Regions from separate parts of the Actinoplanes missouriensis 431 genome, predicted to be linked through region 2. Evidence: riboswitches for the same ligand, from Rfam matches in the RefSeq annotation. Region 2 holds a riboswitch; each other region holds the start of a gene.
What was found. Region 2 has a riboswitch for cobalamin ahead of cobN (cobaltochelatase subunit CobN). Riboswitches for the same ligand answer to the same signal wherever they lie in the genome.
Positions count from the first base shown of each region.

Region 1: it holds a riboswitch for cobalamin, as region 2 does, so the genes downstream of both, AMIS_RS21025 (CbtA family protein) here and cobN (cobaltochelatase subunit CobN) in region 2, are expected to answer to the same signal.
Region 3: it holds a riboswitch for cobalamin, as region 2 does, so the genes downstream of both, AMIS_RS01080 (ABC transporter substrate-binding protein) here and cobN (cobaltochelatase subunit CobN) in region 2, are expected to answer to the same signal.
Region 4: it holds a riboswitch for cobalamin, as region 2 does, so the genes downstream of both, bluB (5,6-dimethylbenzimidazole synthase) here and cobN (cobaltochelatase subunit CobN) in region 2, are expected to answer to the same signal.

Region 1 is NC_017093.1:4,477,206-4,484,563, reverse strand. Features, by position in the region: gene AMIS_RS21055 (LLM class F420-dependent oxidoreductase) at 1-507, opposite strand, end outside; gene AMIS_RS21050 (TOPRIM nucleotidyl transferase/hydrolase domain-containing protein) at 657-1,346, opposite strand; gene AMIS_RS21045 (hypothetical protein) at 1,424-1,708, shown strand; gene AMIS_RS21040 (VOC family protein) at 2,012-2,389, shown strand; gene AMIS_RS21035 (erythromycin esterase family protein) at 2,392-3,477, opposite strand; gene AMIS_RS21030 ((2Fe-2S)-binding protein) at 3,844-4,584, shown strand; gene AMIS_RS21025 (CbtA family protein) at 4,547-5,266, opposite strand; cobalamin riboswitch at 5,338-5,488, opposite strand; gene AMIS_RS21020 (ATP-binding protein) at 5,495-7,358, opposite strand, start outside.
Region 2 is NC_017093.1:7,165,636-7,172,993, forward strand. Features, by position in the region: gene cobN (cobaltochelatase subunit CobN) at 105-3,656, opposite strand; adenosylcobalamin (AdoCbl) riboswitch at 3,710-3,786, opposite strand; gene AMIS_RS32690 (precorrin-3B synthase) at 4,052-5,422, shown strand; gene AMIS_RS32695 (precorrin-8X methylmutase) at 5,422-6,039, shown strand; gene AMIS_RS32700 (precorrin-2 C(20)-methyltransferase) at 6,044-7,358, shown strand, end outside.
Region 3 is NC_017093.1:228,468-235,825, reverse strand. Features, by position in the region: gene fliQ (flagellar biosynthesis protein FliQ) at 1-17, opposite strand, end outside; gene AMIS_RS01090 (ABC transporter ATP-binding protein) at 14-868, opposite strand; gene AMIS_RS01085 (FecCD family ABC transporter permease) at 865-1,932, opposite strand; gene AMIS_RS01080 (ABC transporter substrate-binding protein) at 1,929-2,858, opposite strand; cobalamin riboswitch at 2,952-3,079, opposite strand; gene AMIS_RS01075 (DUF4229 domain-containing protein) at 3,123-3,485, opposite strand; gene AMIS_RS01070 (hypothetical protein) at 3,507-3,929, opposite strand; gene mqnE (aminofutalosine synthase MqnE) at 3,992-5,161, opposite strand; gene AMIS_RS01060 (C40 family peptidase) at 5,393-7,177, shown strand.
Region 4 is NC_017093.1:4,497,075-4,504,432, reverse strand. Features, by position in the region: gene hppD (4-hydroxyphenylpyruvate dioxygenase) at 1-289, shown strand, start outside; gene AMIS_RS21125 (homogentisate 1,2-dioxygenase) at 292-1,488, shown strand; gene AMIS_RS21120 (hypothetical protein) at 1,485-2,357, shown strand; gene fahA (fumarylacetoacetase) at 2,354-3,523, shown strand; cobalamin riboswitch at 3,572-3,770, shown strand; gene bluB (5,6-dimethylbenzimidazole synthase) at 3,809-4,444, shown strand; gene AMIS_RS21105 (beta-L-arabinofuranosidase domain-containing protein) at 4,773-7,106, shown strand; gene AMIS_RS21100 (response regulator) at 7,217-7,358, opposite strand, start outside.

The DNA.
Region 1 (7,358 bases), 2.7 Mb from region 2:
GTCCGGGCCGAGCGCGGCACGGGCCTCCCCGCTCTGCGACGGCACGGTGAGGTAGGGATGAGTGCCCGCGCTGCGCTCGCTCGCCATCGCGAGCATGCGTGGCCCGAGCGCGGACAGGACACGCGACTGGACGGGCACCTCCCTCGCATCGAGAACGTCGAGGTAGCGAGCCATCGCGTCGACGGGGCGAACCCGTTCCGGGTTGGCCTCACGGTGGCCCGAGCCGATGCCGAGCAGCAGCCGTCCCGGATGCCTGGCCTCGATGCGGTGATAGGAGTCGGCCAGCTCGGCGGCATCGGACGCCCAGATGTTCACGATGCCGGTGGCGAGCTGAAGCGACGTGGTGGCGTCGAGCAGCTCCTCCGCCTGGCGCAGGTCGGACCCGGGAGAGCCGCCCAGCCACAGCGTGCCGAACCCGAGGTCCTCAATGGCAGTGGCGAGGTCCCGATCAAGGAAGGGGCCCGGACGCCACACGCCGACGCCGCCCAGTCGTTCACTCCAGCTCATCGGCTCATGCTCCCACCTCGATGGCGATGCGATCCGCTTTCCGTGCCGACAGCATCGCGCGCCGGGTATGACAGGGGCATAACAGCGGTCGTTCTGCTCCTGTCATGGCGGTCCTGTTTCACTTCGAACCAAGCCGCACGAGGCGAAGCTCAAACGGCGTTCAGCACCGCGTCGAGCGGCCGGGGCAGGGCGTTTCCGGCGACGGCTGCTTCGACGAGCAGCCGTGCATAACGCAGATTGCGTCGTGAGCTGCTACGCACGAAGCGGTGCATCTGGGCTCGCGTGTCCTGTCCACGCCACGCGGGCTGCTTCTGGAACGAGTGGAAGGAACGGAGGTCTCTCTGAGACATGAAAAGCGCTGTGACACCCGAGACGCCTACCGCCCGGATGAGTTCGTCCTCCAGGTCGTCGATGCAGACGTGGAACCCGAGTTGTTCCATCTCGGCGCGCGTGCGGGGCGAGCCCAGGCCGGCGGCCTCCAGACCGCGACGGAAGATCTGTTCCTCCTGCACGTCGCACAGGCCCGCGAGCCGAGTTTTTGCAGCCGGAAGGGCCGGGCGAGAGGATGGGGTGATCAGGACGGACAGGGTTCGGCTGATCGCGTGCGCTCCACCGATCGGGACGATGACGACCTGTTCCGCATCGAGGTCCCGTCCGCAGAGGGCGGCGGCGGTCTCGAGCGCGATCTGGTCGGTGAGTCCTTCGACGAGGATCACGGACGCGGCGGATTGGGCCCTTGCCATCGCCTGTGCCGTCGCCCGGATGGATGCGGCGTTGCCGGCCGGGCGGCCATCGACCGTGTCCATGACCATGACGCCCATCATCAGCAGTCGGCGCACGGCTAGGCAAACGATTTCGGGTGAATGGCCTACGGCGGTGGAGGAGGCGAGTTGACGTACGGGTTGATGATGGAGGGATGGGTGCTGGAAGCTGGGTAATCCTCGATGTGGGCGCGTTCGCCGCCACGGCGCTGACGGTCGCCGCGTGGCTGTTCGGAATGCAGGGTGTCGAAGTCGCCAGCTGGTTCGCCGCTGTCTCGGGTGTGCTGGTCGTGCTGGGGACCATCCTGTTCACGCAGAACACCGTGCCTCTGGAGGACCCGCTGCAGGTCACTCCACCGCCGGGTGGGCCGAAGTGGGGCGCCATCACGCCGGCCGATCCGGAGCGTCCGGTGTCCGCTCCGCCCGCCCCGGCACATTAGACAGCCGCGCGGCCACCGAGGCACCCCGCGCGGCAACCGCGAAGCCCGCGTGGCAATGGCGAAGCCCGCGTGGCAACCGCGACGCCCGCGCGGCCACCGAGGCACCCCGCGCGGTAACCGCGACGCCCGCGCGGCAACCAGGTCCGGCGTTCCGCGACAGGTCCTTCGTACAGTGACGCGTCCTTGCGCCCTGATCCGCCTCAACGCTTCCGTCCTGTGCGCCGCGCCGCGCCGCGCCGCGTCCTCGCGGGTCGGCTCACTTAGCGGTCGGAAAGTGACCGCAATACGAGGAAGGATGAATCCATGACAGCCACATGGAAGATCGAGCTGATCCCCGTCCCCGTGACCGACGTCGACCGGGCCAAAGCGTTCTACGAGAGCCTGGGCTTCAACGCCGATCACGACCACAAGGTCAACGACAGCCTGCGGTTCGTCCAGCTCACCCCGCCCGGTTCGGCCTGCTCCATCGTGATCGGTGACGGGATCACGGCGAAGACGCCAGGCACACAGGAGATCCAGGTGGTGGTGCCCGACGCCGACGCTGCCCGCGCCCAGCTGCTGGAGGCGGGCGTCACGACCGGCGAGGTGGACGTTCAGCCGTGGGGCAGGTTCGTCTACTTCCAGGATCCGGACGGCAACAGCTGGTCCCTGCAGGCCATCGAGACCCGCCCCAACGGCTGACCTCAGGCGTCCTTGACGAAGACGATGCCGTCCACGTCGCCGAGGTGAGACGGGTCGAGCGGGGCGTACCCGAACCACGGGGACACCCGCGCGGCGCCCGGCGTCTCGGGCACCCGTCCGACGAATCGGCCCTCGGGGAGGGAGAGGGCATAGAGCGAGCCTTCCACGGTGTCCGGCGGGGGGACTTCTACGCCGTGGGCACGGATCGTTCCTGCGGCGCCGGCGAGGAACCCGTAGGCCGTACCCAGGTGGACGTCGGCAATCGCGCCGGCGCTCCACCACTCCACCTGCCGGCCGCCCATCCGCATCGAGCTCTTGTGTCGCTGGAAGTGGGCGTTCTGGCCGTTCGCGAGTGTCGGGCCGCGCTCGGCGAGGGCGAGCAGGTTGGCGGCCATCATGGAGTCGCGGACGCCGAGCAGGCGCTCGATCCGGTGGGGGGAGGTGTCGGCCATCGCGTAGTGGTAGCGCAGCAGTCCGAGGGCGGTTCGAGCATAGAGGCGCGCCCGGTCCACGTCGGCTCCGAGCTGTGGCGTCCACGCTTCGACCAGGCCTGCCATCTCGTCGGCGAGGACGCGTAACCGCAGGGCCTCGGTGGTCCGCCCGATGGACTGCGACGGGTCCATCATGGCGGCCGGGTTCGTCCACCGTTCGTCTGCGCCGAGTAGATCGTCGAGCTCCTGCGCCGATGGCAACGGCGGGGACGGCGGGAGGGCTGAGGCGCAGGCTGAGCGGAGACCCGTCAGGGCCTCTCGGGGGCTGGCCGCGGCGGTTATCTCCAGAGGGCCGTCGAAGCCCGCGAAACGGATCCTGGCGGCGGCATCACGGCTGGTGTTGTGCTCACGCATCCACTGGACCAGCTCGCGATTGCCCTCGAAGGCGCCCCACTCGTGGCTGAATCCGCGCTTCATCACATCGTCGAGCGTGCCGGCGCCCCCGGCGACGTATTCATCCACGATCAGGCCCATCAGGCAATCGCTCTCGATCGCGATGGTTCGGTAGCCGTGCCGCTCGACGAGTGACCGGAACAGGTCGTTGCGCTGCCGGAGCAGGGGCTCCGAGCCGTGGGTGGGTTCGCCGACGGCAAGCAGCCGGGGCGGGCCGGTAAACAGCGGGCTGGCGGGCTGCGGCCTTACGGGCTGCCCGCTTGCGGGGCGCGCACTGGGGAACTGCCCGCTTGCGAGGTGTGCGCCTGGGGACCGCGGGCTCACCGGCTGGGTGCTTGAGGGCTGGGCGCTTGGGGACCGCGGGCTCACCGGCTGAGTGCTCGGGGACTGCGGGCTTGCCGGCTGGGCGCTTGGGGACCGCGGGCTCACCGGCCGGGTGCTTGGGGACTGCGGGCTTGCCGGCTGGGTGCTTGGAGACTGCGGGTCGGGGAACAGGGCGTTGACGTCGGTCATACCCCTGAACCGTATCGTTGAACTGTCGGTTGAGGCTTCGCTGATACCGTCGCCGGCATGGCCGACCCGATCGATGCGACGCCCGCGCTGGAAGCCGCTGCGCGGTTCGGTCCCTACTGCACGTGGGAGACACAAGCTCCGGTCGGCGGGACGAGGCCGCTGACCGATCTGCAGGACCCCGCGGTGCTCGCCGATCGGGTGGACACCGCCACCCGGCTGCTCGCCGCGATGGGCGGGCTCAACCCCGGTGACCTGCCTAGACGCGCGGTCGCGTCGACCGTCTTCCTCGGACTGGCGGCTCGCCTGGTCTCCCCGCCGCTGGCGGCCGCGGTGGCCGGCGGCGCGGTCCCGATCCCGGAGCCGGCTCGGATGCGGTGGCAGCCGGTGGACCGGGGACCGATCCCGATCACGTGCGCCGGACTGACGGCCGGCACCGGTGACCTTGTCACAGGTCTCAACACGGTGATCGAAATACTGGTCGCGCCGGTGCTGGAGGTGTTCCGTACCCAATTTGTGGTGTCGCCCCGGGTTTTGTGGGGAAACGTGGCGTCCGCGCTCGGTGGCGCCGCCACGATGATGGCCGCGCAGGGGGCGGACGCGGGCGACCTGATCGAGGGGCTGCTGTCCCGGGAACCACTGATCGGGACGGCCGTCCTGCACCGCCCCGATCGTCATCACCGGAGAACGCTGACCCGCAACAACTGCTGCCTGTACTACCGGATCCCGGGCGGCGGCACCTGCGGCGACTGCGTGCTGAACGTCAGGCAGCGACGGCGGCGGCCGGCTCCGCAGCGGTGACCCGCGGCGTCACCAGCGCGGCGAAGGCCAGGCCCAGCACGGTCCAGAGCACCGCCTGCACGCCGAGCGAGGTGATCCGGAACTCCCAGAGCAGCGCCGCCGGGAACGACTCCGGCACTTCCTGGATGCCGGGCAGCAGCAGGTACGCCACGGAGACCACCACGACGAACGCCAGGGTCGCGGCCACCGCCCGGCGCCACTCCACGGTCTGCGTGCGGGCGGCGATCACCGCGGCCCAGACGGCGACCAGGCCGAGCACGAGCACCGCCAGATAACTCCAGGTCCGCTGGTTGATGGTGGCCGGGTCGCCGACGGCGGGCGGGTTCGGCGGGTACTTCACCCACGGCACCAGCACCGCCCCGACCAGCGCGGATCCGGCCAGCACGAGCGCCACCCGGCTGTCCGCGGCGATCCGGAACCGGCGGCGCAGCAGCGTGTAGGCGGTGGCGAGCAGTCCGCCCATCGCGATGCCGTAGAGGGTGGTGGCGAGAACCAGGCCGGCCTTCTGCCCGTTGCGGCTGACCAGCGGATCCTCCGCCGCGTCGGTGGACGAGGCGGGCGCGGCGGCCTCCTCGATGGCGATCGCGGCGTCGACGTGCGGCTCACCGAACACGAAGGCGAACCCGCCGGCCAGCAGACCGGCGATCAGCCCGGCGAGCAGGCCCCGCAAGAGCAACGACACGAAACGGGGCTGCCCAGCCGGAAAAGACGCAGACATGAGAGAGCGAACCTCCAACGGGATGACGCGTCCCGATCGTGGGGCTGCGACGGGCGAGTTCCCTGACTCCCGGCCCCTCGCAGGACCGGTCACAGTGGCGCGACCGCGCCGGACTCCCACCGGCTTCCCTCGCGTCGCCGCAGTTGGCATCCTCAACCTAGTGGTGCCCGGAGCAGCGGCACAACTCTGCGATCAGGCCTTCGGCAGGCGCACCCGCACGATCGTCCCGGCCGGCTCGTTGGCGTCCAGCCGGATGGTCCCGCCGTGCAGCGCGACGATCGTGCGGGCCAGGCTGAGTCCCAGTCCGCTGCCGGGAATCCCCTGGTGGCGCACGTTGCTGCCGCGGAAGAACCGGTCGAACACCCGCTCCCGTTCCTCGGCGGGCATGCCGATCCCGCTGTCCGCGATGCTCAGCTCGGCGGTCTGGGCGCCGGCGGTCAGCGTGACGACGACGTGACCGCCGGGTGGGCTGTACGTCGCCGCGTTCGACAGCAGATCGGTGATCACCTGGCGCAGCCGGTCCGCGTCGCCGCGTACTCCGACGGCCGGCGGCACCCACAGGTCGATGTCGAGCGCCGTGCTCGCCCGGGCGGTCTGCACCGCGTCGGTGACCAGGGCGGCGAGGTCGATCTCGGTGAGCCGCAGGCCGAGGTGACCGGAGTCCAGGCCGGCCAGGTCCAGCAGCGTGTCGATGATCCGTTGCAGCGCGGCGCTGTTCCGGCTGATCGACTGGATCATCTGCTGTTGCTCGTCGTCCAGCCCGCCGGCCTCCTCGGCGAGCACGCCGGCGTTCGTGGTGATCGAGGTGAGCGGCGTGCGCATCTCGTGGCCGACCAGGTCGATGAAGTCGTTCTGCGCCCGGCTCAGCTGCCGGGCCAGCTGCTCGGCGCGGCGCAGCGCCACGTAGACGCCGATCTGCGACGCCACCCCGTCGAGCAGCACGGTCAGCAGGTCCTCCTGGACCTCGGGGGTGCCGGCGTAACAGGTCAGCACCCCGAGCATGGTGCCGCCGTCGCGGACCGGGACGGCGAGGACCGTACGGATGCCGCGCCGCAGGCAGATGTCGATGCGTGCCCGTTCGGCGGGCCGGGGGATGTAGGCGGCGGTGTCCGCGATGTCCGGCACCCAGAGCGGCTGCCCGGTCTCCCAGACCCGGCCGGTGATCCCGTGCCCGTACGCCGGCACGTGCCCGAACAGCCCGTCGCCGGGGTCCGCGCCGGTCGCGTCGTAGTGCCCGACCGAGCGCAGGTCGCCGTGGGCGTCGTCGATCAGGAACAGCTCCGCGCAGGGCCAGCCCAGCGTCGTGACCACCGGTTCGAGGATCTCCGGCGCCGCGTCCTCGGCCGACTCCGCGGTCCGCAGCACCACTTCGACCCGGCGGTGGCAGTCCCGGAACTTCTCGGCCCGGCGCAGCGCGGTCACCTCGTGCGCCACCGACAACGCTCCGAGCCGCCGGCCACCGGTGCCGACGATCGGGTTCGCGGTGGCGGCGAAGGTGCGGATCCGGTGCCCGGGACGCACCGTGAGCACGTCGGAGACGCCGACCTGCTCGCCGCCGAGCGCCCGCATCAGCGGGGTCTCCTCCCAGTGCAGCGGCGTCAGATCCGGACGGTGGAGCATCCCGCCGACGTGAGCGGGGAGATCGTCCGGCACCGGCGCGTACGGCGACAGGCCGACCACCTCGCGCAACGCCCGGTTCATCACCACGATCCGCGCGTGCTCGTCGGCGACGATCACCCCGACCGAGAGGCTGTCGAGCAGGACCGTGAGCAGGGCCGCGGCGTCGAGCTTGGCCGGCGCCACCGGCCGCACCAGCGCCGCTGCCTCGGTGAGGGTGTCCATGTGCTCCGCGGTCCACTCCCGCGGCGCGACGTCGAGAACGGTCAGCGACCCCACCGGACGGTCCTCGGCGTCCCGCACCGGCACGCCCGCGAACGCCCGTACTCCGTACTCGGTCACCAGCGGGTGCCCGCGCAGCTCGCGGGCGGACTCGGCGAGCATGTCCCCGGAGCTGACCGGCTGGTCGGCGCTGACGATGTACTTGCACACCGAGTAC
Region 2 (7,358 bases):
GCGGCATGGCTACCGCGACGGAGCTGGTGGCGATCGTGTTGTGGATCGCCACCAGCAACCTCTTCAACCGCATCAACGTGACGACGCGGCAGCAGGCGCCGACTCTAGGCGGGGCCGTCCTCCAGCTCGCCCTCGGTCTCCAGGTAGAGCTGCTGGAGCGCGGCCAGGGTTTCCGGCTCGGGTGACTCCCAGAGTTTGCGTTCGGCCGCCTCCAGCAGCCGCTCGCTGATGCCGTGCAGCGCCCACGGGTTGGACTCCCGCATGAACTTCTGGTTGTCCGGGTCGAGCACGTAACTCGCCGCGAGCTGCTCGTACATCCAGTCGGTCACCACGCCGGCCGTCGCGTCGTACCCGAAGAGGTAATCGACCGTGGCCGCGAGCTCGAACGCGCCCTTGTAGCCGTGCCGCCGCATCGCGGCGATCCAGCGCGGGTTCACCACCCGGGCCCGGAAGATCCGGGCGGTCTCCTCGGTCAGGCTGCGGGTCCGTGCCTGGTCCGGGTTGGTGGAGTCGCCGATGTACGCGGCCGGCGCCTTGCCGGTGAGCGCGCGAACCGTGGCGATCATGCCGCCGTGGTACTGGAAGTAGTCATCGGAGTCCGCGATGTCGTGCTCGCGGGTGTCGATGTTCTTCGCGGCGACCTCGATCCGCCGGTACGCGTTCTCCATGTCCGGCCGCGCCGGGACGCCGTCCAGGTCCCGCCCGTACGCGAAACCGCCCCACACCGCGTAGACCTCGGCCAGATCGGCGTCGTCGCGCCAGTTCCGGCTGTCCATCAGTGGCAGGATCCCGGCGCCGTACGCACCCGGCCGCGACCCGAAGATCCGCATGGTGGCCCGCCGCCAGTCGCCGTGCTCGCCCTGGTCGCGCAGCGCGTGCTCGCGGACGTAGTTGTCCGGCTCGTCCAGCGCCGCGACCATCGTGAACGCGTCGTCGAGCATCGCCACCACGTGCGGGAACGCGTCCCGGAAGAACCCGGAGATGCGCACGGTCACGTCGATCCGGGGCCGGCCCAGCTCCTCGCTCGAGATCGGCTCCAGGCCGGTGACCCGCCGGGACGCCGGGTCCCAGTTCGGCCGCACGCCGATCAGGGCGAGGATCTCGGCGATGTCGTCGCCGGCGGTACGCATGGCGCTCGTGCCCCACGCGGAGATGCCGATCGACTTCGGCCAGGCGCCGTCGTGGTCGGCGCGGTAGCGGTCGAGCAGCGAGTCCGCCATGGCCTGCCCGGTCTCCCAGGCGAGCGCGCTGGGGATCGCCTTCGGGTCGACCGAGTAGAAGTTGCGGCCGGTCGGCAGCACGTTGATCAGGCCGCGCAGCGGGGAGCCGCTCGGACCGGCCGGGACGTAACCGCCGCTGAGCGCGTGCAGCACGTGCGTGATCTCGTCGGTGGTCTTCGCGAGCCGAGGGACGATCTCGGTGGCGGCGAACTGGAGAACCCGGCGCACCTCGTCCGACTCATCGCCGGGAGTGCCCAGGTCAGCGGGCACCTCCGCCGGCCAGCCACGTTCCTCCATCGCGGTCACCAGCGCCCGCGCGCGCTCCTCGACCGCGTCGGTCTCGGCCGTGGAGGCGTCCTCGGCCAGGCCCAGCGCCTCCCGCAGACCCGGCAGCGCGGCCACCTTCCCGGCCCACATCTGCCGTGCCCGCAGCATGGCGAGCACCAGGTTGATCCGCGCCTCGCCGGCCGGGGCCGCGCCGAGCACGTGCAGCCCGTCCCGGATCTGCACGTCCTTGACCTCACACAGCCATCCGTCGACGTGCATGATGAAGTCGTCGAATTCCTCGTCCTCGGGGCGCTGTGACTGCCCGAGGTCGTGGTCCATCTTCGCGGCCTGGATCAGCGTCCAGATCTGCGCCCGGATCGCCGGCAGTTTCGCCGGGTCGAGCGCGGCGATGTTCGCGTGCTCGTCGAGCAGCTGCTCCAGGCGGGCGATGTCGCCGTAGGACTCGGCGCGCGCCATCGGCGGGATCAGGTGGTCGACGAGCGTGGCGTGGGCGCGGCGCTTGGCCTGCGTGCCCTCGCCCGGGTCGTTCACCAGGAACGGGTAGATCAGCGGCAGGTCACCGAGTGCCGCGTCGGTGCCGTCCGAGGCGGACATGCCGACGTTCTTGCCGGGCAGCCACTCCAGATTGCCGTGCTTGCCGACGTGGACCACCGCGTGCGCGCCGAAGTCGTCGGCGATCCACCGGTACGCGGCCAGGTAGTGATGTGACGGCGGCAGGTCCGGGTCGTGGTAGATCGCGACCGGGTTGGCGCCGAACCCGCGCGGCGGCTGGACCATGACCACGATGTTCTCGTCGCGCAGCGCGGCCAGGACGATGTCGCCGCCGTCGACGTAGAGCTCACCCGGAGCGGGTCCCCAATGCTCCGCGACGCGATGCCGGAAGTCCTCGGGCAGAGTGTCGAACCACGATTTATACGAAATGCCAGAAATGCGCACCGGGTTGCCCGCGAGCTGCTCCTCGGTCAGCCAGTCCGGGTCCTGCCCGCCGGCCGCGATCAGCGCGTGGATCAGCCCGTCGCCGTCGTAGGAGCCGAACTCCCCGATCCGGTAACCGGCCGTGGAGAGGGCGTCCAGCAGCGCCACGGTCGAGGCCGGCGTGTCCAGGCCGACCGCGTTGCCGATCCGCGAGTGCTTGGTCGGGTAGGCCGACAGCATCAGGACGATCTTGCGCTCGGCCGGCGGCACGTGCCGCAGCCGGGCGTGCGCCACCGCGATCCCGGCGACCCGCGAGGCCCGCTCCGGGTCGGCGACATAGACCGACAGCCCGTCCGGGTCGATCTCCTTGAACGAGAACGGGACCGTGATGATCCGCCCGTCGAACTCCGGGATCGCCACCTGCGTGGCGGCGTCCAGCGGCGACAGCCCGTCGTCGCTCGCCTCCCATGCGGCCCGCGAGCTGGTCAGGCAGAGTCCCTGCAGGATCGGCACGTCCAGGTCGGCGAGCACGCCGACGTCCCAGGCCTCGTCGTCGCCACCGGCGCCCGCCGTCGCCGGTTTGGTGCCACCGGCCGCGAGCACGGTCACCACCAGGGCGTCCGCGGTGCGCAGCTCGGCCAGCAGCTCCGGCGGCGCGGTCCGCAGCGACGCCGTGAAGATCGGCAGCGCGCGGGCGCCCTTCGCCTCGATCGCCTGGCAGAGCGCCTCGACGAACGCCGTGTTCCCGGCCATGTGATGGGCGCGATAGTAGAGAACCGCCACGGTCGCCGGCCCGCCCTCGGACGCGGCGCGCGGCAGCACACCCCACTGCGGCGCCTCGACGGCCGGCGCGAACCCGTTGCCGGTCAGCAGCACCGTGTCCGACAGGAAGTCGTGCAGCGAGGCGAGGTTCTCCGCACCGCCTTGCGCGAGGTAGACGTGCGCGTCCGCCGCGACACCGGCCGGGACCGTGGAGAGTTTCATCAGGTCGGCGTCCGGGGCCTGCTCACCGCCGAGGACGACCACCGGGACGTCGGCGGCGAGCAAGGAGTCCAGGCCCTCCTGGAAGGCACGGCGGCCACCGAGGATGCGGACGACGACCAGGTCGACGCCGTCGAGCAGGGCGGGAAGATCGGCGACCGAGGTCCGGGCCGGGTTGCCCAGCCGCCAGGCCGAGCCGCTGGCCCGGGCGCTGAGCAGGTCGGTGTCGGACGTCGACAGCAGCAGAAACACGCGTTGCGCTCCCCCTCGGGGTCCGCGCCCCGGAGTCGTTGGGATCACGGCGAACGGAGTTCCTGACTTCCGGGCACAGAACCCGGTCACAGTGGCGGGACCGCGCCGGATTCGCACCGGCTTCCTCCGCGGCTTCGCCGCTCGTAGAGCTCCCACCTTTCCGAACGCTCCGGCCCGCCGTCAAGGTGGGGTGACATCACCGATACAGCCGAGCCGATCCAGCCGAGCCGATCCAGCCGAGCCGATCCAGCCGAGCCGATCCAGCCGAGCCGATCCAGCCGAGCCGATCCAGCCGAGCCGATCCAGCCGCGCCGTCCCAGTACAGCCGAGCCGATACAGCCGGAGGGCGACCCGAGGATGTGGTCCTGTCGGTGGCCGCCCGTAGTATCCGGGCCGTGACACCCCTCCGGCAGTCCGACACCGACGCCTGCCCCGGCGCTCTGCGGTTGCATGCCGCGGCCGACGGGCTGCTGGCGCGTGTCCGCCTGCCCGCCGGCGTGCTGAGCGGCGAGCAGCTGCGGGCCCTGCGTGAGCTGACCGAGCAGTTCGGCGACGGTTTCCTGGAGCTGACCTCCCGAGCGAACCTCCAGGTCAGAGGCGTGCAAGCGAAGGACGCGGAGACCTTGGCCGCTCGCTTGCGCGCCGCCGGCCTCCTGCCGTCGGCAACCCACGATGCGGTACGGAACATTGCCGCGCCCGTGCTGGCCGGCCCGGTGATCCGCGCCCTGGTCGCCCGGCTGGACGCCGCTCTCATCGGCGACCCCGCCCTGTCCGGGCTCCCGGGCAAGTTCCTGTTCGCGATCGGACACGTCCCCCTAGCCGCCGACGTCACCGCCGTCCCCGCCGGCACGTCGCCCGCCGGCACCGCCACGGGCAGCACGATTGCCGGTGGCACTACCCGCACCGGCACGGGCGGCCGGTTCGTGATCCGGCTCGGCGGCCACGACACCGGCATCCGCGTGGACGAGGACGCCGTGGTCCCGACGATGCTGGCGGCGGCACACGCGTTCCTCGCCGAGCGGGAAGCACAACGCTCCGGCGGCCCAGCGGCCTGGCGTCTGCGCGAGCTCACCGACGGCCCCTCCCGCGTAACCGCCCGCGTCCGCGCCGCCCACGACCCGGCCGCCGCGCACGAACCGGCCGCCGCCCACAACGCGGCCGAGGCGCACGGCAAGCCCGCCGCCGCCGCGACGACCGCCCCGCGCGACCCGGAACCCGCCACGCCGGTCGAGGTGCTGGAGCCCGGGGATCTGCTCGGTGTGCTTGACCAACCCGGCTCCCCGCTCGTCGCGGTGGGTGCGCTGGTCCCCCTCGGGCGGCTCGGGGGCGTACCCATGAAGGTCTTGGAGAAGGCGACCCGGCTCGTCATCACACCGTGGCGCGGCGTGCTGGTGACCGACCTCCCGCGCGCCGACGCGGCACCGTGGGCGGACCAGCTGATCGATTCCGGTCTGGCACTGGCGGCGGACTCGCCGTGGGTGGGTGTCACCGCGTGCGCCGGCCGCCCCGGTTGCGCGAAATCCCTCGCCGACGTCCGGGCCGACGCCACCCGATCCGCCCGGTTCGTCGACGGCCTCCCGGTCCACTGGGTCGGCTGCGCGCGGGCGTGCGGCAGCCCCGCGGGCCGGCACGTCCAGGTCCAGGCCACCCCCGTCGGCTACCGGGTGTCCCACCCGGACGCCGGCGCCGCGACCGACACCGACACCGACACCGTTGACCCCCGCCGCGATCTTGGAGCTGTCGTGGCGGCAGCGAGGAGGCCCTGATGGAGTACGTGCGCGACGGCGCTGAGATCTACAAGCGGTCGTTCGCCACGATCCGGGCCGAGGCGGACCTGAGCGGCCTGCCGTCCGATGTGGCCCGCGTCGTGGTGCGGATGATCCACGCCTGCGGGATGGTGGACCTGGTCGAGGACGTACGGTTCAGTCCCGGCGTGGCCACCGCCGCGAGGAAGGCGCTGCTCGGCGGCGCCCCGATCCTCTGCGACGCGGAGATGGTGGCCTCCGGCGTGACCCGCGCCCGGCTGCCCGCCGCCAACGACGTGATCTGCACGCTGCGGGACCCGGCCGTGCCGGAGATCGCGGCCCGGATCGGCAACACCCGCAGCGCCGCCGCCATGGATCTCTGGGGTGACCGGCTGGAGGGCGCCGTGGTGGCGATCGGCAACGCGCCGACCGCGCTGTTCCGCCTGCTCGAGATGATCGAGGCGGGGGCGCCCCGGCCGGCGGCGGTGCTCGGGATCCCGGTCGGTTTCATCGGCGCGGCCGAGTCCAAGGAGGCGCTCGCCGGCTCCGGACTGGAATACCTGATCGTGCGCGGGCGGCGCGGAGGCAGCGCCATGACCGCCGCCGCCATCAACGCCCTGGCATCGGAAAATGAGTAGGCACATGACGACCAGCGCCAATACCACCAACGCGACACCGCCCGGCCGGCTCTACGGCGTCGGGCTCGGCCCCGGCGACCCCGAGCTGGTCACGGTGAAGGCCGCCCGGCTGATCGAGGCGGCCGACGTGGTGGCGTACCACGCGGCCCGGCACGGCCGCAGCAACGCCCGCGCGATCGCCGCGGGTTACTTCCGGGACGGGCAGATCGAGGAACCGCTGATCTACCCGGTGACCACCGAGGGGACCGATCACCCCGGTGGCTACCAGGGCGCGATCGACGAGTTCTACGCCGAGGCGGCCGCCCGGCTCGCCGCGCACCTGGACGCCGGCCGTGACGTGGTGGTGCTCGCCGAGGGCGACCCGTTCTTCTACGGCTCCTACATGCACATGCACAAGCGCCTCGCCGACCGGTACGAGACGACTGTCGTCCCCGGCGTGACGTCGGTGAGCGCGGCCTCCGCCGTCCTCGGCCGCCCGCTGATGGAGCGCGACGAGGTGCTCACCGTGCTGCCCGGCACCCTCCCGCCGGAGGAGCTGGCGACCCGGCTGTCCACCACGGACTCGGCCGCCGTGATGAAGCTGGGCCGCACGTTCACCGGGGTCCGCGAGGCCCTGGAGCGCTCCGGCCGGCTGGCCGACGCGTGGTATGTGGAGCGCGCCACCACTGATCGGGAACGGTCAGGGCCGCTGAGCGAGGTGGACCCGGAGACGGTGCCGTACTTCTCGCTGGCGCTCCTGCCCAGCCCGGCCGCGGCGGCGTTCATGGGAGGAGACGCCGCCGAGGAGCGGACCGGCGGCGTCACGGTGATCGGCCTCGGGCCCGGCCCGCGCGACTGGCTCACGCCGGAGGCGCAGGCCGCCCTCGCCGCCGCCGACGACGTGATCGGGTACGGGCCTTACGTGGACCGGGTGCCGGTGACCCCCCGGCAGCGGCGGCACCCGTCCGACAACCGGGTCGAGGCCGAGCGTGCCGCGTTCGCCCTGGACCTGGCGAAACGGGGCCGCCGGGTGGCCGTGGTCTCGTCCGGTGACCCGGGCGTCTTCGCGATGGCGGCGGCGGTGCTGGAGACCGCCGAGGACCCGCAGTGGCGCGATGTCGGCGTCCGGATCGTTCCCGGCCTGACCGCCGCGCAGGCGGTGGCGAGCCGGGCCGGCGCCCCGCTCGGCCACGATTTCTGCACGCTCTCCCTCTCCGACCGGCTCAAGCCCTGGTCGGTGATCGAGAAACGACTCACCGCGGCGGCCGCCGCCGACCTGGTGATCGCGATCTACAACCCGGCCTCGAAGACCCGCACCGAGCAGCTGGTCCGGGCGCAGA
Region 3 (7,358 bases), 1.8 Mb from region 2:
ACCATCGTGTCCGTCATAAAGGACTTATCGTCTGATCAATTGGTTTTTGAGTGCTGTTCGGTTGCGGTCTGGTTGCCACCACCAGCGGCCCGCGCTCCCCCGCGATCACCCGGACCCGGACCCGGTAGTGCTCGGCCAGGTTCGTCTCGGTCAGCACCTCGGCGGGCGGACCGGCCGCCACCACCCGTCCACCGGCCAGCAGGATCATGCGGTCCGCGTACTCGCCGGCGGTGGAGAGGTCGTGCATCGTCGCCAGCACGGTCAGCCCCCGCTCGGCGCGCAGCCGGTCGACGAGCTCCAGCACCTCCTGCTGGTGGCCGATGTCGAGCGCGCTGGTCGGCTCGTCCAGCAGCAGGATGCCGGCGCCCTGGGCGAGCGCCCGCGCCAGGAAGACCCGCTGCCGCTCCCCACCGGAGAGCGTGTCCAGGCGGCGACCAGCGAACGGCTCCAGGTCAAGCGCGGCCAGAACCTCGTCGACGACGGCCAGGTCCGAGGCCGACTCGCGGCCCAGAGGCGGAATGTACGGCGTACGCCCGAGCAGCACATAGTCGTAGACGCCCATCGCCGGTGGCACCACCGGCGACTGCATCACCGTGGCGATCGCCTTGGCCCGGTCCCGCCGATGCATGCGGTCGATCGGAGACCCATGCCAGAAAACCTTTCCCGTGTACGGCAACAGGCCGCCGATCGCCCGTAACGCCGTCGACTTGCCGGCGCCGTTCGGACCGATCACGGTCACCCATTCACCCTCGGCGACGGTCAGGCTCACGCCGTCGACGATCAGCGTGCCGTCGAGCCGTACCGTCAAGTCCTCGACGGTGATCGCGTCGGTCATGTCGGCACCGCGCGGCTGGTGCGCATCGGTCATGTCGGCACCGCGCGGCTGGTGCGCATCACCAGGACGAAGAATGGCGCGCCGAGGAATGCCGTGACGACGCCGATCGGGATCTCGGCGTCACCGGCGACGGTCCGCGCCAGCAGGTCGGTCAGGGTCAGGAACGCGGCGCCGAAGAGTACCGAGAGCGGCAGCAGCGACCGGTAACTCGGGCCGGTCAGCAGCCGGATCGTGTGCGGCACGATGATCCCGACGAAACCGATCAACCCGGAGACCGAGACCGCCGCCGCGGTACCGAGCGACGCCGCGATGATCAGCAGGTACCTGCTGCGCTGCGGATGCAGGCCCAGACTCGCAGCCTCCGCGTCACCGACCGTCAGCACGTCCAGCTCGCGCCGCCGGGACAACACGATCACGCCCGTCACCAGCGCGTACGGCAGGATCACCAGCACGTCGTGCCAGCCGGCCGTGGCGAGCCGGCCGAGCAGCCACGAATACACCTCCTGCAGCGACTCGACGTGCCGCTGCAGCAGGAACGTCTGCGCCGCCGAGAGGAACGCCGACACGGCCACACCGGCCAGGATCAACGCGGCGGGCGTCCGGTCCCGGCTGCCGGCCGCGCCCAGCAGCCAGGTCAGCGCCACCGCGGTCACCGCACCGACAAAAGCAGCCATGGGTACGCCCACCGGCACCTCCGTGGTGCTGCCGGCACCGAGCACGATCACCGCCGTGACGCCCAGTCCCGCGCCGGCCGCCACGCCGAGCAGGTGCGGGTCGGCCAGCGGGTTGCGGAAAGCGCCCTGGTACGCCGCGCCGGAGAGGGCCAGCATCGCGCCGACCAGCAGGCCCAGCACCACCCGGGGCAGCCGCAGCTGCATCAGGATCGCGACCTCCCGATCGGTGAGGCCACTCTCCAGCCGTACCCCGGGAATGAGGTTGAGCATCTCCGCCGCGACCCCGCCCGGTGGCAGGGACGCCGAGCCGAAGGCGAGGCCGGCCAGGGTCGCCACCAGCACCGCGAGCGCGCCCGCGACGAGCCATGCCGGCCGGAGCCCGGCAGAGCGGGCCCGCTGCTTCGGGGCCACGGCATCGATCACGCGGGGACCTTGCCCACCGCGTCGGCGACGGCCTGGACCAGGTCGGGGGTCCGCGGACCCCAGCGCGACGCGATGTCGTCGTCGAGCGCGTAGATCTGGCCCTTCTCCACCGCGGTCACCGTGGACCAGCCACTGCGCGCCGTCACCGTCGCGGCGGACTGCTGGCAGCACTTGCTGTCGGCCAGGAAGATCATGTCCGGGTTCGCCTTGACCACCGCCTCCTGGGTGAGCTGCGGGTACCCGCCGAACGAGCCGCTCGCGTCGGCGGCGTCCGCCACGTTGGTCATGCCGAACTTCGCGAAGATCGATCCGATGAACGTCTTCGAGGTGGCCGAGTAGAGATCCGGTCCGAGCTCGTAGAAGTAGCTCAGCGGCCGGCTGCGGGCCGGAACCGATTTCACGATCTCGTCGATCCGAGTCGCCATGTCGGCGCCGGTCTTCTCCGCCTCGGCCCGGTGGCCGGTGAGCGCGCCCAGGTCACCGAGCTGGGCGTAGGTGTCCTCCAGCGTGGTCGCGGCCGGCGCGACGAACGCCGGGATCGACAGTTTCCCGAGCTGCGCCACGATGTTCTCGGTGTCGTTGGAGACCACCACCAGGTCCGGGTCCTTCGCGGCGATCGCCTCGGCGTTCGGCTTGAAGCCGGACAGATCCGATTTCGGGGCGTCGGCCGGGTAGCTCGACTGGTCGTCGACCGCCGTCACCTGCGGGCCCGCGCCGATCGCGAACAGCATCTCCGTGGCGGTCGGGCTCAACGAGACGATCTTCTCGGGCCGGGCCTCCAGGGTCACCGCGCCGACCGTGACCGGGAAGCCCGCGGCGGAGCTCGCCGGCGTCGCGGCCGGCTCATCCGCGTCCTGACCCGCACAACCGGCGAGAGCCAGGGCGGTGGTCACCATCGCGGTGGTGAGAAGACGTCGTCGCTGCATGGAATCCTCCTGTCGGCCGGGCTGTGGTGCTTCGCCGACAGGGGCTCGTGGCCGCCGTCTGCGAGGCGCCCCTCCCCGAGAGCGCTGAATCGCGACCGGCGTCCAGGCGACCTGGCTAGCCCGGCTCGTCGCGGGCATCACAGTTGCGGGACAGCGCCGGTTTCGCACCGGCTTCGCTGAGACGCGGTCTGATGAAAACGCTAGCTCACGGACAGCACGGAGTCGCCGCCGGTGGGTTACATCGGCAGCTGGTGCGTACTGATGTCAGCGGCCGTCGGCGGCTTTCTCGCTGCCTGCCGTCTCGCCGGTGCCCGGGCCCGCGCTGTCGCCTGCTTTGTGGCTCGCGTCGGCGGCGGCCACCCGGTCGCCGGCCGCTGCGGCGTCCTCGTCCCCGGCCAGCGCCGAACGCAGCCGGTCTTTCTCCGCGGTGCGCTTGGCGGCGACCGAACCGAGATGCTCGGCCATCTGGTCACGCCACTTGCGCAACAGCACGAGCGAGAGCACGGCCGACACGACGAACGCGACCATGACCTTGACCAGGAAGTTCAACGGGAACGGCAGCAGCACGGCCAAGGCGACCACGAACAGGCCGAGCCGGCCGAGCGTGTATTTGACGGCGGGGCTCATCTCTTCATCTCTCCCTCAGCCTCACCGTTGGTTGAGCCAGCGGAGGCCGTAGAACCAGACCAGGCAGTACACGACCGTACCGGTGGCGGCTCCGGCCGTGCCGCTCACCAGGGCCGGCGCCACTCCGGAGATCAGACCGGCCACGGTCATCCCGAGCGCGACGCCGAAACCGGCGGCGAGCGCGGCCATCATGACCCGGTGCGCGCCGAAGCCCTCGGCCCGGAACTCCTCGACGAAGAGCCAGACCGGGAGGATCAGCACGAGCCAGCCGTTCGACGAGCCGAATGTGCCGAGGCCGGTGAGCGCCATCACCGCCTCGAAGATCAACAGCACGACGAGGCCGACCGCCAGACCGGCGAACGCCGCCCCGAGCAGGTCGCTGATGGTCATCAGCCGGCCACCGGCGTCTCGGCGCAGGCCGCGCGCGTTCCTCTGCTGGGTCATCGGGGCGTCCTCGGGTTTCCGGTCATTGCGGCGTCTGTCGTCGGGCTCGGTCGGTCGTCAGCTCAGGCCCAGACTCGCTGCGGTTCGCTGCGGCGTTCGGCCAGCGGGACGGGCTTGTCGTACTCCCGGACGATCTCGTAGCGGGTGTTGCGCTCGACCGGCTGGAAACCCGCGTCCGTGATCAGGTCGAGCAGGTCGTCGCGGTGCATCGTGTGGGGCGTCCCGTACGCGTCGGCGTCGTGAGTGATCTTGTATTCCACGACCGAGCCGTCCAGGTCGTCGGCACCGAAGTTCAGCGAGAGCTGGGCGACCGACAGGCCGTGCATCACCCAGAAGCACTTCACGTGCGGCACGTTGTCGAAGAGCAGGCGGGAGACCGCGAACGTCTTCAGCGACTCGGCCGGCATCGCCATCGTCGTGCGGTCCTGGAGCCGGTTGCGGATCTTGCCGTCCTGCGAGTCGACGAAGTCGTGCTGGTAGCGCAGCGGGATGAAGACCACGAAGCCACCCGTCTCGTCCTGCAGCTCGCGCAGGCGCAACACGTGGTCGACGCGATGCCGGGGCTCCTCGATATGCCCGTACAGCATGGTCGCCGGGGTTTTCATGCCTTTCTGGTGTGCCAGCCGGTGGATGCGTGACCAGTCCTCCCAGTGGCAGTCGTGGTCGACGATGTGCTGCCGGACCTCCCAGTCGAAGATCTCGGCGCCGCCACCGGTCAGCGACTCCAGCCCGGCGTCCATCAGCTCGTCGAGGATCTCGCTCGCCGAGAGGCCGCTGATCTTCTCGAACCACTGCACCTCGGTCGCGGTGAAGCACTTGAGCTTCACGTTCGGCAGCGCGGCCTTCAGCTCACGCAGTACCTTCGGGTAGTAGCGCCACGGCAGGGTCGGGTGCAGGCCGTTGACGATGTGCAGCTCGGTGAGCTGCTCGTCCTCCATCTCCTTGGCCTTGCGAACGGCCTCGTCGATGCGCATCGTGTAGGCGTCTTTCTCGCCCGCCTTGCGCTGGAAGGAGCAGTAGGCGCAGCTGGCGGAACAGACGTTGGTGAGATTGAGGTGCCGGTTGACGTTGAACATCACCCGGTCGCCGTTCATCTCGGTGCGCTTGTGGTGCGCCAGCCGGCCGAGCCAGGTCAGATCGTCCGACTCGTAGAGCGCGATGCCGTCCTCACGGGTCAGCCTCTCACCGGCGTAGACCTTGGCTTCGAGCTCCCGTTTCAGCCCGGCGTCCATGTGCGCCCCTTTCCGTCACCTCGCCGTCGAGGGTACGTGCCGGGTCCGACAACAAGCACGGGACGTGCGCGGGCGTCACCTCGGTCATCTGAAATGATCTTGGAAGGCACCGCGGAGTTGAAATTTTCTCAGCGTGTTTTCATCTTCTTTCGATCGACACCGGTCCGCGCGCTGCGGTATGAACCATAAGGAACGACTAGCGCGGTCTCGGCCGGCGCGGACAGGGAGATCATGTCCAAGGCATTGCGGTACGGATCGACCCGGCGGTCACGCTTCGCACCGTCGCGTCTACGTCCGTTCGCTCTCCCGGCAGCGGTGCTGGCGGCGATCGCCACCCTCTTCCAGCCGATTCCCGCGATGGCCGCGCCGACCGACCCGGCCGTTCCCGCCGCGACGACTCCCGCCACCTCCGCCACCACCTCGACCTCGATCCCGAACTCCGGCTCGCGGCCCACGCAGACCGGCACGCTCGTCCTCCCCGGCTCACCGACCGGCACGACCACGACCGCGGCCCTGCCGGTCACCTCGATCACCGGCATCGCGACCAGCCCGGTCGTGCAACAGGTGGAGCGAGGTCGGGCCGAGATCGCCGCCCTCGGCGACCAGCTGATCCGGGTCGGGCAGGACCGTGACATCACCAAGGCGCAGGTCACCACCGCGGCGCAGAAGGTCCTGGACGCGCAGGAGTCGCTCCGCGCCGCGCAGACCAACGCCGTGGAGGCCGCCGACGCCGCGGTGCGTGAGGCCGCCGCCCTTCCGCCCGGCACCGTCGGCTCGGGCCTGCTCGACCTCGAGTCGCTCGCCCGGCTGCAGCGCGGTGACGCCACCGCGCACGAGTCGGCCGCCCGTCGGCTGGAGTCCGCCCAGACCGCCGCGCAGCTGGCACTCGACGAGCAGACCACGTCGAGCGCGCGATTCGCGCAGCTCGCCGCCGAGTGGACCAAGCTGAGCGGCCAGCTCACCAAGAAGCAGGCGGCCCAGCAGAAACTCGAGACCGCGAACGCGACCGAGCTGAACGCCGCGGAGACCACGCAGAACGCGACCGACCAGGCCCTCGGCTCGCAGTACCTCACGGGCGCGGAGGCCGGCCGGGGCGCCGACCCTCGGGCGATCAAGGCGCTGGAGTTCGCGCTGGCGCAGCGCGGCGATCCTTACGTGTGGTCCGAGGAGGGCCCGGATCAGTACGACTGCTCCGGCCTGATGTACGCGGCGTACCGCTCGCCCGGTGTCGGATACCCGCTCACCCGCGTGTCCCGCGACCAGTACTACCAGACCCGCGACCGGGCGGTCTCCCGTTACTCGCTGCTCCCCGGTGACCTGCTCTTCTTCAGCTCGTCGAACAGCTGGACCGGCATTCACCACGTCGCGATGTATGCCGGCGACGGCATGATGGTGGAGGCCCCGCGCACCGGGCTGAACGTGCGACTCACGCCGGTCCGGTGGAGCCGCCTCTTCGCGGCCACCCGGATCTTCGGCTCGATCGAGGGCGACGTCGAGACGCCCGACCTCGGCGCTCCCGACCCGGACGAGCCGGTGACGACCGACCCGACCACGCCGGGTTCGCCCTCCTCGACACCGTCGAAGACGCCGGTGCCGGGCACCAGCGCGACCCCGGGCAAGACGACGTCGCCCTCCAACCCGACGCCTTCGAAGACGACGACGCCGCCGAAGAGCCCCTCGACATCGCCGTCCAAGCCGTCCGACCCGCCGAAGAGCCCTTCGACGCCGCCGTCCAAGCCGTCCACCCCGCCCGTGGACACCTCCACGCCGCCGACCAAACCGTCGACCGAGCCGCCCACGTCGACCGAGCCGTCGAAACCGGTGACCGAGCCCTCGACGACCGAGCCGCAGACTCAGCCGAAACCGGACGAGACAACCTCGGCTCCCGCCACGGAGACCACCACGTCGAGCAGCGCCACGAAGACGACTTCGTCCAGCAGCACCGCCGAGTCGAGCGCCTCGGCCGATTCGGAGTCGGTTTCGCCCTCGGGGTCCAGTTCGTCCTCTAGCGATTAGTCCGTGATTAATCCGATATGCCCGGCGGAAAATCCGTCCGAAATGGCCATCCACCCATCGGACACCCGTAGCCCGGTGAGTGAGTCTGACGCCGGGTGTGCTCACGCAAGCTGATGTGGCACGGTTAAGGTCAGCGCCCGACGTCCGAACCGTCGGCAGCGGTGGTCGGGAGGACCCATGG
Region 4 (7,358 bases), 2.7 Mb from region 2:
GGGCGTCGAGTTCCTCGCCACGCCGGACTCCTACTACTCCGACCCGGAGCTGCGGGCCCGGATCGGCAAGGTCCGGGTGCCGATCGAGGAGCTGCAGAAGCGCGGCATCCTGGTGGACCGGGACGAGGACGGGTACCTCCTGCAGATCTTCACGAAGCCGATCGGCGACCGGCCCACGGTCTTCTTCGAGCTGATCGAGCGGCACGGCTCGCTCGGCTTCGGCAAGGGCAACTTCAAGGCGCTGTTCGAGGCCATCGAGCGCGAGCAGGCCAAACGCGGGAACTTCTAGCCATGGCTCACTACCAGCGGGCCGGCCACGTCCCACCGAAACGGCACACCCAGCACCGCGATCCCGACGGGCGGCTCTACTACGAGGAGCTGATGGGGGAGGAGGGCTTCTCGTCGGACTCGTCGCTGCTCTACCACCGGCACGTGCCGTCGGCCGTGGTCGGCGCCCGGATCTGGCAGCTGCCCGACCAGGCCACCCAGTCCAACCAGCCGCTGCTCCCGCGCCACCTCAAGCTGCACGACCTCTTCGAGGGCGAGGAGTGGAAGTCGTGCGACGCGGTCCGCGACCGGCGCCTGGTGCTCGGCAACGCCGACGTACGGATCAACTACGTCGTCGCCGGCACCGCGTCGCCGCTGTACCGCAACGCCACCGGGGACGAGTGCGTCTACGTCGAGGCCGGGAGCGGCACCGTCGAGACCGTCTTCGGTCACCTCGACGTCGGGCCCGGCGACTACGTGATCATCCCGCGGGCCACCACGCACCGGTGGGTGCCGTCCGGGGACGGGCCGCTGCGGCTCTATCCGATCGAGGCGAACAGCCATATCGCCCCGCCGAAGCGGTACCTCTCCCGGTACGGCCAGTTCCTCGAGCACTCGCCGTACTGTGAGCGCGATCTGCGTACCCCCGCAGCTCCTGATCGTGTCGAGGACGAGAACGTCGAGGTCTACATCAAGCACCGCGGCGACGGCCCGGCCGGGCTGGCCGGCAGCGTGCACGTGCTGCCGCACCACCCGTTCGACGTGGTCGGCTGGGACGGCTGCCTCTATCCGTACGCGTTCAACATCGCCGACTACGAGCCGATCACCGGCCGGATCCACCAGCCGCCGCCGGTGCACCAGGTCTTCGAGGGCGCCAACTTCGTGATCTGCAACTTCGTGCCGCGCAAGGTCGACTACCACCCCCTGGCCGTGCCGGTGCCCTACTACCACTCCAACGTCGACTCCGACGAGGTGATGTTCTACGTCGGCGGCGACTACGAGGCCCGCAAGGGCTCCGGGATCAACGTCGGGTCGATCTCCCTGCATCCCGGCGGCTATCCGCACGGGCCGCAGCCGGCCGCGATCGAGGCGAGCCTCGGCGCGGAACGGTTCGACGAGACGGCGGTCATGGTGGACACGTTCCGGCCGCTCGGTCTCGGCGAGGCCGGCCGGATCAGCGACGACGGCGTCTACGCCTGGACCTGGGCGCGGAAGCCGTGAACCCGCTGTTCGCGCGGCTCTTCGACGACGCGGCGATCTTCCCGCCGGGTGACCTCCCGGTTCCGGACGCGGTCAAGGCGTACCGGGAGCGGCAGCTGTCGCCCCTGGAACCGCTGCTCGGGCCGTTCGTCTGCTCGCTGGCCCGCCTCGACGAGCTGGTCGCGGCGGCCGGGCCGGTCGCCGCATCCGCGCCGGTCGCCGCACCCGCGCCGATCGCCGCACCCGCGCCGATCGCCGCCGCCGAGCCGATCGCGGCGGCCGCGCCAGGGCGGCCGCTGCCGGTGTCGCTCGTGCTGCCGGGGCCGGACGTGGCCGCGATTCCGGCCGCGTCGACCGCGATCGAAGTCGTGGCGGTCGAGGGGCCGGAACTGATCAGTCCGGGCGGGACGCTGACCGCGTACCGCGAGGTGGGCCGGGGAGAGATCACCGCGGCCCGCGTCGCGGCCTTGCGCGACGCGGGCCTGCGATTGAAGATCAGGACCGGTGGGGTACGGCCTGACGCGTTCCCGACCGAAAAGGATCTGGCTGAGGCGATCTGCCGGGCGACCGCGGGCGGGGTGCCGTTCAAGCTCACCGCGGGACTCCACGATCCGATCCGTCACCGTGACCCGCTGACCGGTTTCGAGCATCACGGGTTCCTCAACGTGCTGGTCGCGACCGCGCACGCCGTCCAGGGTGGCGGCGTGGACGAGGTCGCGGCCGCACTGGCCGACCAGGACGGTCACCGGGTCGCCGCGGCGATCGCCACCATCGATGATCGACTGGCCCGCGACGTGCGGCGGCAGTTCGTCAGTTTCGGCACATGCAGCATCAGCGAGCCGGTCGACGGCCTGCTGCAGCTCGGACTTCTCCCGGAGGACATCCTGTGAGCCCGCTCGGCAGCCCGGCCACCCTGCCCTACGGCGTGTTCAGCACCGCGGCCGACCCGCATCCCCGGGCCGGCGTCGCGATCGGCGACCAGATCATCGATCTCCCGGCGGCCGTCCGGCGCCTCGCCCCGCAACTGGCCGGCGCGGTCGCCGGCCCGTCCCTGGACGCCCTGCTGGCCGCCGGCCCCCGCGTCTGGGCCGACCTGCGGGCGCAGCTGACCACCTGGGTCACCGACGAGATTCATCGCGATCTGATCGCGGCGCATCTCGTGCCGGCCCGGGAGGCGACGATGCACCTGCCGTTCACGGTGGCCGACTACGTCGACTTCTACGCCTCCGAGCAGCACGCCACCAACCTCGGACGGATCCTGCGCCCCGGCCAGGAACCGCTCACCGCCAACTGGAAACACCTCCCGATCGGCTATCACGGCCGCGCCGGAACCGTCGTCGTGTCAGGAACCGACATCGTGCGGCCGAGCGGCCAGCGGGTCGGCCCGGTCTTCGGGCCCTCCCAGCGGCTCGACATCGAGGCCGAACTGGGTTTCGTCGTCGGCGTCGGATCCTCGCTCGGCAAACCGGTCGAGCTGGGCGCCTTCGAGGAACACGTCTTCGGGGTCTGCCTGGTCAACGACTGGTCGGCGCGGGACATCCAGGCCTTCGAGTACGTTCCGCTCGGCCCGTTCCTGGGCAAGAGCTTCGCCACCTCGATCAGCCCGTGGATCGTCCCGCTGTCCGCTCTCGATCATGCCCGGGTGGCGCCGCCGGAGCGTTCCGTGCCGGTGCAGCCCTACCTCGACGACGAGAAGACGCCGGCGTGGGGCCTGGACGTGCGGCTTACGGTGACCCTGAACGGTCACGTGATCTCCCAGCCGCGCGCCGCCGACATGTACTGGACGGGCGCGCAGATGCTCGCCCATCTGACGGTCAACGGCGCCTCGCTGCGCACCGGTGACCTGTTCGCCTCCGGAACGATCAGCGGCGGCTCGCCGGGCTCGCTCATCGAGCTGTCCTGGAACGGTCAGGAACCGCTCGCGCTGCCGGACGGCTCGACCCGCGCGTTCCTCGAGGACGGCGACGAGGTGGTGATCAGCGCGGTCGCGCCGGGCCCGGACGGCTCCACGATCAGCTTCGGGGAGGTCCGCGGGCGGATCGTGAGCGCGTTGTAGGGTTCAGCACGGCACAAGATCATGGTGAGGTGCCCCGTTCCGCTCCGGACGTGTCCGATATGGATTGGTCCGGCTCGGAGCGGGGAGAATCTGGGAAGCCGGTGTGATTCCGGCACGGGCCCGCCGCGGTGACCGGGGAGCCGCCGCCCACGCGCGCGAGCGCAGCCACTGGCCGCAACGGCTGGGAAGGCGGGCGGTGAGGCGACGATCCGGGAGTCCGAAGACCGGCCTCGCCGACTGTCGCCCGGGCGCACGCCCGGGCCGAATCGCAGCGGGAGCCTGCCCATGTCCAGTCAGCTGTACGACGTCATCCACCGCCGCCGCGACGTCCGCGGCCAGTTCACCGGCGCCCCGATCCCACCGGCGGTCCTCGATCGCGTGCTGGCGGCCGCCCACGCCGCACCCAGCGTCGGACTCTCCCAGCCCTGGGACTTCATCCTGGTCAGCGACGAGTCAACCCGCGTCGCTTTCCACGATCACGTCCAGCGCGAGCGCGCGGCCTTCGCGTCCACCCTCGACCCGGACGCCGCCGCCACCTTCTCCAAAATCAAGATCGAGGGGGTACGGGAATCCACCCTCTCCGTGGTCGTCACCTACGACCCGGACCGGGGCAGCCCGGCAGTCCTCGGCCGGCACGCCATCGCGGACGCCGGCCTCTACTCGGTCTGCCTGGCGATCCAGAACCTCTGGCTCGCCGCCACCGCCGAGGACCTGGGCGTCGGCTGGGTCTCCTTCTACCGCGAGCCGTTCGTCCAGGACCTGCTCGGCATACCCGCCGGCATCCGCCCGGTGGCGTGGCTCTGCCTGGGGCCGGTGACCCACCTGGAGGAGACCCCCGACCTGGAACGCCATGGCTGGCGCAGGCGAATGCCGTGGCAGTCGGCGGTCCACGAGAACAGGTGGTCCCCGAGGGAGGGCTGACGCCGGGCCTTTCGGGCGCGGGGTGGTCGCCCGGACAACCGGCTGCTTCCGCATCTCTGGCCGATGTTCGTGAGCGCTAACAAATCGATCGAGCCCTGTCTGGTGTGAGCCGTTTCCTGATGTCGGGCACGGCATGATTCCCCTGATCGGTCCCGAGCAGCGGAGCTGTGGGAAAGCCTGTGCGAGTACCCGCCCGAAATCGTCGGCGTCTTGTCGCGGCATCGAACCTGTGCAACGATCCAGTTACGTCGATGTTAACGTTCATCCCCCCCGGTACGAATACATCGGTCGTCTTCGTTCCCTCCCGTCCCCATCCTCTGGAGGATTCGTGTCGTCCCTTCCCCTGAGCCGGCGGAGCGTCCTTCGTGCCGCCGGCGCCGGTGCGGTCGTCTCCGCCGTCGGCGTCTCCATCGCTGCGACCACCGCGGAGGCCGATGCCGCCGTCGTCCCGCCGGTACGTACGGACATCGGCAACGCGGCGTCCGAGTTCATGCCCGGTCAGGTGCGGCTGACCGCGAGCCGGCTGCTGGACAACCAGAACCGCACCATGAACTACCTGCGGTTCGTCGACGTCAACCGGATGCTCTACGTCTTCCGCGCCAACCACCGGCTGTCCACCGCCGGTGCCGCCGCGAACGGCGGCTGGGACGCGCCGAACTTCCCGTTCCGCTCGCACATGCAGGGCCACTTCCTGACCGCATGGGCGCAGGCGTACGCCTACACCGGCGACACCACCTGCCGTGACAAGGCCGACTACATGGTCGCCGAGCTGGCCAAGTGCCAGGCGAACAACGCCGTGGCCGGGTTCAACGCGGGCTACCTGTCCGGCTTTCCGGAGTCGGACCTCGACGCCGTCGAGTCCGGCAAGCCGATCGCGGTGTCGTACTACTGCATCCACAAGACCCTCGCGGGTCTGCTGGACGTGTGGCGGCTGATCGGCAACACCCAAGCCAAGGACGTCCTGTTGAAGCTTGCCGGGTGGGTCGACTGGCGTACCGGCCGGCTCAGCTACAGCCAGATGCAGACGACCCTGCAGACCGAGTTCGGCGGTATGAACGAGGTGCTGGCCAACCTCTACCAGCAGACCGGCGACGCCCGCTGGCTGCGAGTGGCGCAGCGCTTCGACCACGCCGCGATCTTCGACCCGTTGGCGGCCAACCGCGACGAGCTCAACGGCAAGCACGCCAACACCAACATCCCCAAGTGGGTCGGCGCCATCCGGGAGTTCAAGGCCACCGGCACGACCCGCTACCGCGACATCGCCGGCAATGCCTGGAACATCACGGTCGGCGCACACACGTACGCGATCGGTGGCAACAGTCAGGCCGAGCACTTCAAGGCGCCGAACGCGATCGCGGGTTACCTGACCAACGACACGTGCGAGCAGTGCAACACGTACAACATGTTGAAGCTGACGCGCGAGTTGTGGCAGCTCGACCCCAACCGGGCCGGATATTTCGACTTCTACGAGAACGCGCTGTACAACCACCTGATCGGCGCCCAGAACCCGGCGGACAGCCACGGCCACATCACGTACTTCACCCCGCTCAAGGCAGGCGGCCGGCGCGGCGTGGGCCCGGCGTGGGGTGGTGGCACGTGGAGCACCGACTACAACTCGTTCTGGTGCTGCCAGGGCACCGGCATCGAGACCAACACCAAGCTGATGGACTCGATCTACTTCCGCGGCGGCACCACGCTGACCGTCAACCTGTACGTGCCGTCGACGCTCAACTGGTCCGAGCGAGGGCTGACGGTCACGCAGACCACGGCGTACCCGGTGGGTGACACGTCGACGTTCACGCTGTCGGGCAGCGTGAGCGGCAGCTGGGGCATCCGGTTCCGCATCCCCGCCTGGGCGGCCGGCGCGACCATCGCCGTCAACGGTGCCAACCAGAACATCACCGTCACTCCGGGCAGCTACGCCACCGTCACCCGTACCTGGGCGGACGGCGACACCATCACCGTGCGGCTGCCGATGCGCGTGATCATAAAGGCGGCCAATGACAACGCCGACATCCAGGCCATCACGTACGGCCCGAGCGTGCTCGCCGGCAACTACGGCAACACCGCGCTCAGCGCCCTGCCGTCGCTGACCGTCTCGTCGATCGCCCGGTCCAGCACCACGTCGCTGGCGTTCACCGCCACGGCGAACGGCGCTCGAGTCAACCTGGGTCCGTTCTGGGACGCGCAGGGCTTCAACTACACCGTCTATTGGAACGCCGGCGGCAGTCCGCAGCAGCCGACCGGCACGGTCAAGCTGGTCAACGTGGGCAGCAACCTGGTCCTCGGCATCCAGGACATGTCCACCGCCGACGGCGGCCTGGCGCTGCAGTGGGGCGACACCGGCACGGCCGACCACAACTGGACGATGGTGACCTCCGGCAACAACGTGAAGTTCCGCAACGCCAACAGCCAAAAGGTCCTCGGCGTGGAGAACATGGGGACCGGCGACGGCGCCCGCGTCCTGCAGTGGGGCGACACGGGAACCGCGGACCACCTGTGGACGCTGGTGAACAACGGCGACGGCACCTACAAGATCCGCAATGTGCACAGCGGCAAGCTGCTGGCGATCCAGAACAACTCCACCGCCCAGGGTGCTCTGGCCGTCCAGGACTCCGACAACGGCGGCGCCGACAACCGCTGGCGGATCGTCAACAACTGACCTCGGTCGGAGTCGCTGGGCTCGTCGAGATACCGGGGATGGCCCGCGGGAGCGCGGACACGCGCTCCCGCGGGGTCGACCGCGGCGCGGCAGAAAAGAGCGGATCGCGCTCAGACCAGGCCCGCGTCGTGGGCGAGCAGCGCTATCTGCGTCCGGTTGTCCAGCCCGAGCTTCGTGAGCACATGCGACACGTGCGTCTTCACGGTCGCCAGCGTCATGTCGAGCTCCGCGCCGATCTCCGCGTTGCTCCGG